Regions from separate parts of the Paenibacillus xanthanilyticus genome, predicted to be linked through region 2. Evidence: a T-box and tRNA genes for the amino acid it is inferred to sense, from the RefSeq annotation. Region 2 holds a T-box; the other holds one or more tRNA genes.
The links. A T-box is a leader RNA that pairs with one kind of tRNA and senses whether it is charged. The one in region 2 lies ahead of tyrS (tyrosine--tRNA ligase), so its partner is inferred to be a tRNA-Tyr.
Positions count from the first base shown of each region.

Region 1 (4,411 bases), 2.5 Mb from region 2:
TGTGTAGGCAAATCCGCACATCGTTAAGGCTGGGCTGTGATGGGGAGGGAAAATTACAGTACCGAAGGTTATGTGTTCCCGCTGCCAAGAAAAGCTTCTAGCCAGGTCAAGGTGCCCGTACCGCAAACCGACACAGGTAGGCGAGCAGAGCATGCTAAGGCGCGCGGAAGAACTCTCGTTAAGGAACTCGGCAAAATGACCCCGTAACTTCGGGAGAAGGGGTGCCTCGGTAGGGTGAATAGCCCGAGGGGGCCGCAGTGAAAAGGCCCAAGCGACTGTTTAGCAAAAACACAGGTCTGTGCGAAGCCGTAAGGCGAAGTATACGGGCTGACGCCTGCCCGGTGCTGGAAGGTTAAGGGGAGTGGTTAGGGGCAACCCGAAGCTATGAACCGAAGCCCCAGTAAACGGCGGCCGTAACTATAACGGTCCTAAGGTAGCGAAATTCCTTGTCAGGTAAATTCTGACCCGCACGAATGGCGTAACGACTTGGGCGCTGTCTCAACGAGAGATCCGGTGAAATTTTAATACCTGTGAAGATGCAGGTTACCCGCGACAAGACGGAAAGACCCCATGGAGCTTTACTGCAGCTTGATATTGGACTTTGGTACGATCTGTACAGGATAGGTGGGAGCCTGAGAAGCCTGAGCGCCAGCTTGGGTGGAGGCGCCGTTGGGATACCACCCTGATCGTATCGGAGTTCTAACCCGCCACCCTGAATCGGGTGGGGGGACCGTGTCAGGCGGGCAGTTTGACTGGGGCGGTCGCCTCCTAAAATGTAACGGAGGCGCCCAAAGGTTCCCTCAGAATGGTTGGAAATCATTCGAAGCGTGCAAAGGCATAAGGGAGCTTGACTGCGAGACCCACAAGTCGAGCAGGGACGAAAGTCGGGCTTAGTGATCCGGTGGTACCGAATGGAAGGGCCATCGCTCAACGGATAAAAGCTACCCTGGGGATAACAGGCTTATCTCCCCCAAGAGTCCACATCGACGGGGAGGTTTGGCACCTCGATGTCGGCTCATCGCATCCTGGGGCTGAAGTAGGTCCCAAGGGTTGGGCTGTTCGCCCATTAAAGCGGTACGCGAGCTGGGTTCAGAACGTCGTGAGACAGTTCGGTCCCTATCTGTCGTGGGCGTAGGAAATTTGAGAGGAGCTGTCCTTAGTACGAGAGGACCGGGATGGACGTACCGCTGGTGTACCAGTTGTTCCGCCAGGAGCACCGCTGGGTAGCCAAGTACGGACGGGATAAGCGCTGAAAGCATCTAAGCGTGAAGCCCCCCTCAAGATGAGATTTCCCAATTAGTAAGACCCCTGGAAGACGACCAGGTTGATAGGTTCGAGGTGGAAGCGCAGCAATGCGTGCAGCTGACGAATACTAATCGGTCGAGGGCTTATCCTAAAGGTTTAAGTTCGCAAGAGCTTAGACAAACACAGCTAAAGTGTTGAGTTTCGTATCCAGTTTTCAGGGTGTAACGGATAAAGCGAACTGACAAGCTCAGTGAAGCTTTTGAACTTACAATAGCGTTTGGCGACGCTATTCACCTGATGTATATCGAATTCCCTGACGGTATACAGGACAAGCAAGGGATTTTGTGGCGGCGTAGCTCAGCTGGCTAGAGCATTCGGTTCATACCCGGAGGGTCGGGGGTTCGAGTCCCTCCGCCGCTACCATACTATGGAGGTTTAGCTCAGCTGGGAGAGCATCTGCCTTACAAGCAGAGGGTCGGCGGTTCGATCCCGTCAACCTCCACCATATATATTGCGGAGCCGTGGTGTAGAGGCCTAACATGCCTGCCTGTCACGCAGGAGACCGCGGGTTCGAATCCCGTCGGCTCCGCCATTTATATAATTGAATACTTGATGTGGCTCGGTAGCTCAGTTGGTAGAGCAGAGGACTGAAAATCCTCGTGTCGGCGGTTCGATTCCGTCCCGAGCCACCATTTCTTTTTCTCTCGTGTTATGCATGGAGGATTAGCGAAGTGGCCAAACGCAGCAGACTGTAAATCTGTTCTCTGACGAGTTCGGTGGTTCGAATCCATCATCCTCCACCATTTCCTAACATGATGAGAGCCATTAGCTCAGTTGGTAGAGCACCTGACTTTTAATCAGGGTGTCGTAGGTTCGAGTCCTACATGGCTCACCATTTCGAATGTTCAACCTGTGGTCATTGACCGCAGGTTTTTTGTTTGTTCGCAGATGTGTCCATTCCCGTAACAACCTGAATTGCATGTCAATGTATGGTACAATGTCCTAAAAACAAAGAGTACCATACTCGTGAATAGAGGTAGAGGATGAGCGAAGCGAACTGGATCGGGCAGCTGGAACAAATCCTTTTAAGGCCGGTACGTCAATTCCAAACGGCGATTACCGCTTGGACAGAATTGGTCTCGATTACGGACTCTAACAATAAATACGTGCAACAATTCAACACGGTCACACGAGGCGATTGGATCCGACTTATTACGGGTGAAATGCATATCGTTGTCTCCACTCTTAATGAACAGGTGCTTGCCTTAGAAATAAGCGAAGGCGCGATAAGCGATACGGAGGTTCGCTTGTTGGCGTGGTCGCTCCAGCATGTAAAGGCTCCCGAACAGAACGTGTTCTCGGGCTTGCCGGAAGGCGAGCGGATTGTGAGAGAGTTAGGCAGTTGGATCGCCAATCAGTTGGAGAACGGCAATCAGCCATTGACGGTTCCGGACCGGCTCATCAGCCGAATCCGTCTCTACAGCACCATGATTCCGTTCCTGCTCGTCGCGGACCAGCTTGAACCCGGACAAGCCAGCTATGGTGATCTCGAGAAGCTCCTGCGAAGCTTTTTATCCGAAGATATCCTTCTCATACCGTTGAAAGAACAGGAGTGGCTGATCCTTGGTCCTGTCTCGCTTATTCGGGAAGCCCAGAATGAAGATCGACCGGATGAAGACGAGGAATCGGTGGAGGATAGTCTGGCTTCCATCGCTTCCGGCTTGCATGATATGCTCGCAAGCGAATGGCTGGGCGAGTGCCACTTGGCCGTTCTTCAGCCCATACAGCCGGCTAAGGACATCGTAGCGGCGGCGTCGCAGCTAAGAGAAACCGTTCATTTGGGACGCACGTTTCATGTGGGATCGAATATCCACTTGCCATGGCTGCTTCAACTGGAATGGCTGCTCAGCGCGATCCCGGAATTGCAGCGGCAGCGCTTTGTGGAACAGGCGCTCAAACGGACGGACGTGTTTTTGGAGCCGGAGATTTTATCCACGCTGGAAACGTTTTTCGCGCTTGATTGCAACGTAAGCGAGACGGCGAAGAAGCTATATATCCATCGAAATACCCTGCTATACCGCCTCGATAAGCTGAAGCAAGAGACCGAACTCGACGTAAGACAGTTCCGAGACGCGGTTTTGGTGAAGATCGTGCTGCTATTGTATAAAGTGACGAAAAGGGTTTAGTATTTTTGTAAAGTTTGTGCATAGTCACATATGACCCTGTGAGATAAGATAGTTGTAGTGAAGAACAACTATCTGTTAGGGGGAAATACAAATGGCAGGTGTACGCTTAGAACATATTTACAAAAAATATGCTGGTTCGGACAACGCTTCGGTTAAAGACGTTAACCTTGATATCAAGGACAAGGAATTCCTCGTTCTTGTCGGTCCGTCCGGCTGTGGTAAATCGACTACGCTGCGCATGATCGCAGGTCTTGAGGAGATTTCCGAAGGTAAATTGTTCATTGGCGATCGTCTCGTTAACGACGTAGCGCCGAAAGACCGTGACATCGCGATGGTATTCCAATCCTACGCCCTGTACCCGCACATGAACGTGTACCAAAACATGGCATTCGGCCTTAAACTTCGTAAATTCAAAAAAGCGGAAATCGACAAACGCGTTCGTGAAGCCGCTAAAATTCTCGATATCGAACACCTGCTTGACCGTAAGCCTAAAGCGCTTTCCGGTGGTCAGCGCCAACGTGTCGCCCTCGGCCGTGCGATCGTCCGTGAGCCGCAAGTATTCTTGATGGACGAACCGCTCTCCAACTTGGACGCGAAACTTCGCGGTCAAATGCGCGCGGAAATCTCCAAACTGGCTAAACGTCTGGAAACGACCGTTATCTACGTAACGCATGACCAGATCGAAGCCATGACGATGGGTGACCGTATCGTCGTTATGAAAGACGGTATCATCCAACAAGCTGCTTCCCCGGAAGAGCTGTACAACCACCCGGTTAACATTTTCGTTGCAGGCTTCATCGGATCGCCTACAATGAACTTCATCACTGGTACGCTGACGGAGCAAGGCGGCGCTACTCGTTTCAAATCGAACGGCGTTGACGTTGTTGTTCCAGAAGGCAAAGCACAACTGCTTCGCGAGAAAGGCTACATCGGCAAAGAAATCATTGTGGGTGTTCGTCCAGAAGATATCCATGAAGAGC
Region 1 covers NZ_JBHUHA010000002.1:3,072,507-3,076,917, forward strand. The annotation lists rRNA gene ACFSKT_RS30990 (23S ribosomal RNA) at 1-1,396, shown strand, start outside; tRNA gene ACFSKT_RS30995 (tRNA-Met) at 1,592-1,668, shown strand; tRNA gene ACFSKT_RS31000 (tRNA-Val) at 1,675-1,750, shown strand; tRNA gene ACFSKT_RS31005 (tRNA-Asp) at 1,761-1,837, shown strand; tRNA gene ACFSKT_RS31010 (tRNA-Phe) at 1,862-1,937, shown strand; tRNA gene ACFSKT_RS31015 (tRNA-Tyr) at 1,963-2,048, shown strand; tRNA gene ACFSKT_RS31020 (tRNA-Lys) at 2,065-2,140, shown strand; gene ACFSKT_RS31025 (PucR family transcriptional regulator) at 2,289-3,431, shown strand; gene ACFSKT_RS31030 (ABC transporter ATP-binding protein) at 3,523-4,411, shown strand, end outside.
Region 1: it has a tRNA-Tyr gene. The T-box ahead of tyrS (tyrosine--tRNA ligase) is inferred to sense a tRNA for this amino acid. The anticodon was not compared.

Region 2 (4,411 bases):
CCAGCTCCTTCATGGCGGCGACCCGGCGGGTTCGGCGCGCGCCATGCAGGCGATGCTCGGCATGAGCAAGCTGGACGTGGCGGAGCTGCAGCGGGCATACGATGGCGAGACGAAGGAATAGACGCAATATGATGCAAGAGCACCCGAAGGTGCCGCGTGGAACGCGGCTGCCTTCGGGTGCTTGTCGTTTCATTGGACATTCGATTTAATACAGCGTCTTCGTCGCGTCCATCGTGAACGGCACGAGCTCGTCGTTGCGTCCGTCGCGGATCTTGGCGGCCCAGGCCGGATCGGCGAGCAGGGCGCGGCCGACGGCGACCAGGTCGAACTCGTCGCGCGCCAGCCGTTCGAGCAGGCCGTCGATGCGCTCAACGTCCGAGCTCGCGCCTTTGCGGAAGTAATCCATGAAGTCGCCGTCCAAGCCAACGGAACCGACGGAGATGACCGGTTTGCCGGTCAGTTTCTTCGTCCAGCCGGCGAGGTTGAGGTCGGAGCCTTCGAATTCCGGTTCCCAGAACCGGCGGGTCGAGCAGTGGAAGACGTCGACGCCAGCGTCGACCAGCGGCGCGAGAAACTGGCCGAGCTCCTCCGGCGTGGCAGCGAGTTTGGCGGTATAGTCCGAGCTCTTCCACTGCGAAAAGCGAAGCACGATCGGGAAGTCCGGTCCAACGGCCGCGCGGCAGGCGCGAATCACTTCGGCTGCGAACGTCGTGCGCTGGACGAGATCGCCGCCGTAGCGGTCCGAGCGGCGGTTCGTGCGTTCCCAGAAGAACTGGTCGATCAGATAACCGTGCGCCCCGTGCAGCTCGATGCCGTCGAAGCCGATGCGTTTCGCATCGGCCGCCGCTTGCGCGTAGGCGGCAATCAGCGAGCCAATCTCTTCCTCGGAGAGTGGTTCGTTCACGGCGCTGCCTTCCAGATCCAAGCCGGATGGACCGACTGGCGGCGCCTCCGGATTCGGCTGGCTGCCGACCGGGCGCGCCATCCCGACATGCCATAGCTGCGGTATGATGCGTCCGCCGGCCTCATGCACCGCCTGAACGACGTTCGCCCACCCTTGCAGCGCCGCTTCGCCGTGGAAATTCGGCCAGTTCGGACTGGCACCAGCGGCTGGATGATTGATGAGCGTACCTTCCGTCACGATCAGCCCGACGCCGTTCTCCGCGCGGCGGCGGTAATAATCCGCCACGTCTTGGCCGGGAACGCCGTTCGGGGAGAACCCGCGCGTCATCGGCGCCATGACGATCCGATTCGAGAGTTTGAAGCCGGCCGATTCGAAAGGCGCGAACAGCGGAGCGGCGGATACTTCTTGCTTGGCGTTTTCTTGAAGCGACATGACATATTCCTCCTCGCATATGGACCTAACGGAACTGGATAACATTGGCGATTTTCGGTTGCTTCGCTCATCTTCTCACATTTGCTTACGAAAATAAAGTAAGTACGATTCGATGTCGATAAAATGAGTCGATTGACCTAATACGGCGGCGTCCATACTCAGCGGAGAAGATGAGATGGCTCCTGCCGATCGTATGCGAATACTAGGGGGGATGAGGACGGTCCTTATTTTCCGCGCGTTCGCCGCCCTTTGCCAAGGCGGCTATTGACAGGAGGGGTTCGAATTCGGTAAAGTTGTGTCAGCTTGAATATGAAGCTTGGAAGGGAACAAGTAGCGTGAACGAACGCGATCTCAGAGAGCCGGCGGGTGGTGCAAGCCGGTACGCGCGTGAACGCGAATTACATCCCGGAGCTCCATGATCCGAAACTGACCTGCAGGCAGAAGGACATGGCGGCCGCCGACCGTTAACCGGCAAGAGTGGAACGTGCGCCTCGTGCGTATGTTCAATTAGGGTGGTACCGCGATGACTCGTCCCTGTCAATGACAGAGACGGGTCTTTTTTGTTTATTCACACTGGAGATGGAGGGGTTCGCATGACAACGAACATAACGAGCCAAGATTTATTGGAGGATTTGGAATACCGCGGTCTGGTGTACCAAGTGACGGACCGGGAGAACCTGGATAAGAAGCTGAAGAGCGAGCGTGTCACGCTGTACTGCGGCTTCGACCCGACGGCGGACAGCCTGCACATCGGCAGCCTGCTGCCGATTCTGACCCTTCGCCGGTTCCAGCTGGCGGGCCATATCCCGCTGGCGCTGGTCGGCGGCGGCACCGGCCTGATCGGCGATCCGAGCGGACGCTCCTCCGAGCGATCCCTGAACACGGCCGACACGGTAGCAAGCTGGACGGATAGCCTGAAGAACCAGCTGTCGCGCTTCCTTGATTTCGAGAGCACGGACAACTCGGCGAAGCTGGTGAGCAACTACGATTGGATCGCGCCGCTGGACGTCATTACGTTCCTGCGCGACGTGGGCAAGAACTTCACCGTCAACTACATGCTCGCGAAGGATTCGGTCGATTCGCGTCTGGCCAACGGCATCTCCTTCACGGAGTTCAGCTACATGATCCTGCAGGCGTACGACTTCCACAAGCTGCATGCGGAGCAGAATTGCTCGCTTCAGCTGGGCGGCAGCGACCAATGGGGCAACATTACGGCCGGGCTGGACCTGATCGGCAAAATGGGCGGGGGCGACGCGTTCGGCCTGACGATGCCGCTCGTGACGAAGAGCGACGGCAAGAAGTTCGGCAAGTCCGAATCCGGCGCGGTCTGGCTCGACCGGAGCAAGACGAGCGCGTACCAGTTCTACCAGTTCTGGATCAATACGGACGACAGCGACGTCATTAAATTCCTGAAATACTTCACGTTCCTCACGCGCGAGCAGATCGGGGCGCTCGAAGCCGAGCTGGCGGCGCATCCGGAGAAACGCGCGGCGCAGCGCGAGCTGGCCCGCGAAGTGACGCGCATCGTGCACGGCGGCGAGGCGGTGGAGAGCGCGGAGAAAATCACGCAGGCGCTGTTCTCCGGCGACGTGACGAAGCTGAGCGAGGCCGAGCTCGTCGAGGCGCTGTCCGACATGCCGACGACCGTCATTAGCGGCGGCGAGGCGCGCGGCCTGATCGACCTGCTGATCGAGAGCGGCGCGGCGCCGTCCCGCCGTCAAGCGAAGCAGGATATCGAGAGCGGCGCGGTATCCGTCAACGGCGAGAAGCTGACGAGCATCGACGCGCAGATCGGCGACGACCACAAGCTGCACGGGAAGTACGCGGTCATCAAGCGCGGCAAGAAGAATTACTACCTGGCGAAATTCGAATAGTGAGTAACGACTGACGCTCGTGTGCGGCAAGCAGCGAATGGGCGGCGGCGGACAACGAGACATGGAATGGCGTGCGAATTGAACTTCAATTTGGCACGCCATTATTTTTAACCGTCCAATAACCTATGGGGAGGAACGCCTATGAAACCGCTCAAAATGCCGCAGGATCAGAAGCTGGTCTTGGCCGAAAAGGTCCAATCGTACGTGTACGACGAATTCGACAAGGAAATCGGTCAGTTAGCCGCCGAAAATCTCGTCGAATTCATGCTGAAAGAATTAACGCCTTACATCTATAACCAAGCGCTTGGCGACGCCAGAGCGGTCATCCGCGACAAGGTGGCTTCGCTCGAGGAGGAGCTGTATGCGATCGAGAAGCCGATGACGGACGCGCGGAGGCGTTAATGGCTGGTCGAGGATGGGTAGTGGGCGAAGCGATGATAGGAGGCAGGTGACAAAATGAAAATAATAATAAAGAATCCTCCTAGATTTCAGCCTTTAAGAATTCCTTCATGCTGGGAGGTATCCTACAATTCGTTTTTAGAACTCGACCCTAAGGAATTAGGAGCTGAAAAGAACGAAAGGTGGTTCTGCTTTACCGAAGATTTATTGCAGCTCCAACATACTAGATACGATATTGTTTTAGATGTGGGTTGGTACCCAGAGGCAGATCCAAGTGGCCATTATGGATTGGTACTAATCAAAGGTCGTGATTGGCAATCTCCACTTGTCTCATTCAGTACGAACGATAAGGCAGAAATAGTAGAAAAAATTGAATTATTAACTTGGCAAGTTGGGGAAGGATATTTCAATTAAATTACTAACATGGGTATATGCAGGATATGTAGAATAAAGAAAAAACCTTCATCCCGCCATGTGGTGGAATGAAGGTTTTTCGTATTTACTGCCCTAACTGACTAAGCTGTCCAAGCGTATCGGTGATGTTGCCAAGCGTCTGAATAATCGGCGACTGCTGGAGCGCTTCGAGGTCGATGACGTTGTTTTGGATTTGCTCCAAATACGTGTTGACCTGCGTCAGCAGCGTTTCGTTGTAACCGACCAGCGTCTGGTGAACGTCCTCGGCGAAGCCGGGGGCCGTTAGTTCATTGAACTGCGTAATATCGGTCTTCATTGTCTCGAACGACTGCTGCAGGCTGTCGCGCGCGGCGGGGTCGAGCAGCGCTTGCTCGGCCAGCGTCGGCAG
Region 2 covers NZ_JBHUHA010000002.1:543,886-548,296, reverse strand. The annotation lists gene ACFSKT_RS19575 (VOC family protein) at 1-121, shown strand, start outside; gene ACFSKT_RS19570 (NADH:flavin oxidoreductase) at 206-1,336, opposite strand; T-box leader at 1,645-1,875, shown strand; gene tyrS (tyrosine--tRNA ligase) at 1,930-3,210, shown strand; gene ACFSKT_RS19560 (DUF2164 domain-containing protein) at 3,352-3,612, shown strand; gene ACFSKT_RS19555 (hypothetical protein) at 3,667-4,023, shown strand; gene ACFSKT_RS19550 (DUF6376 family protein) at 4,109-4,411, opposite strand, start outside.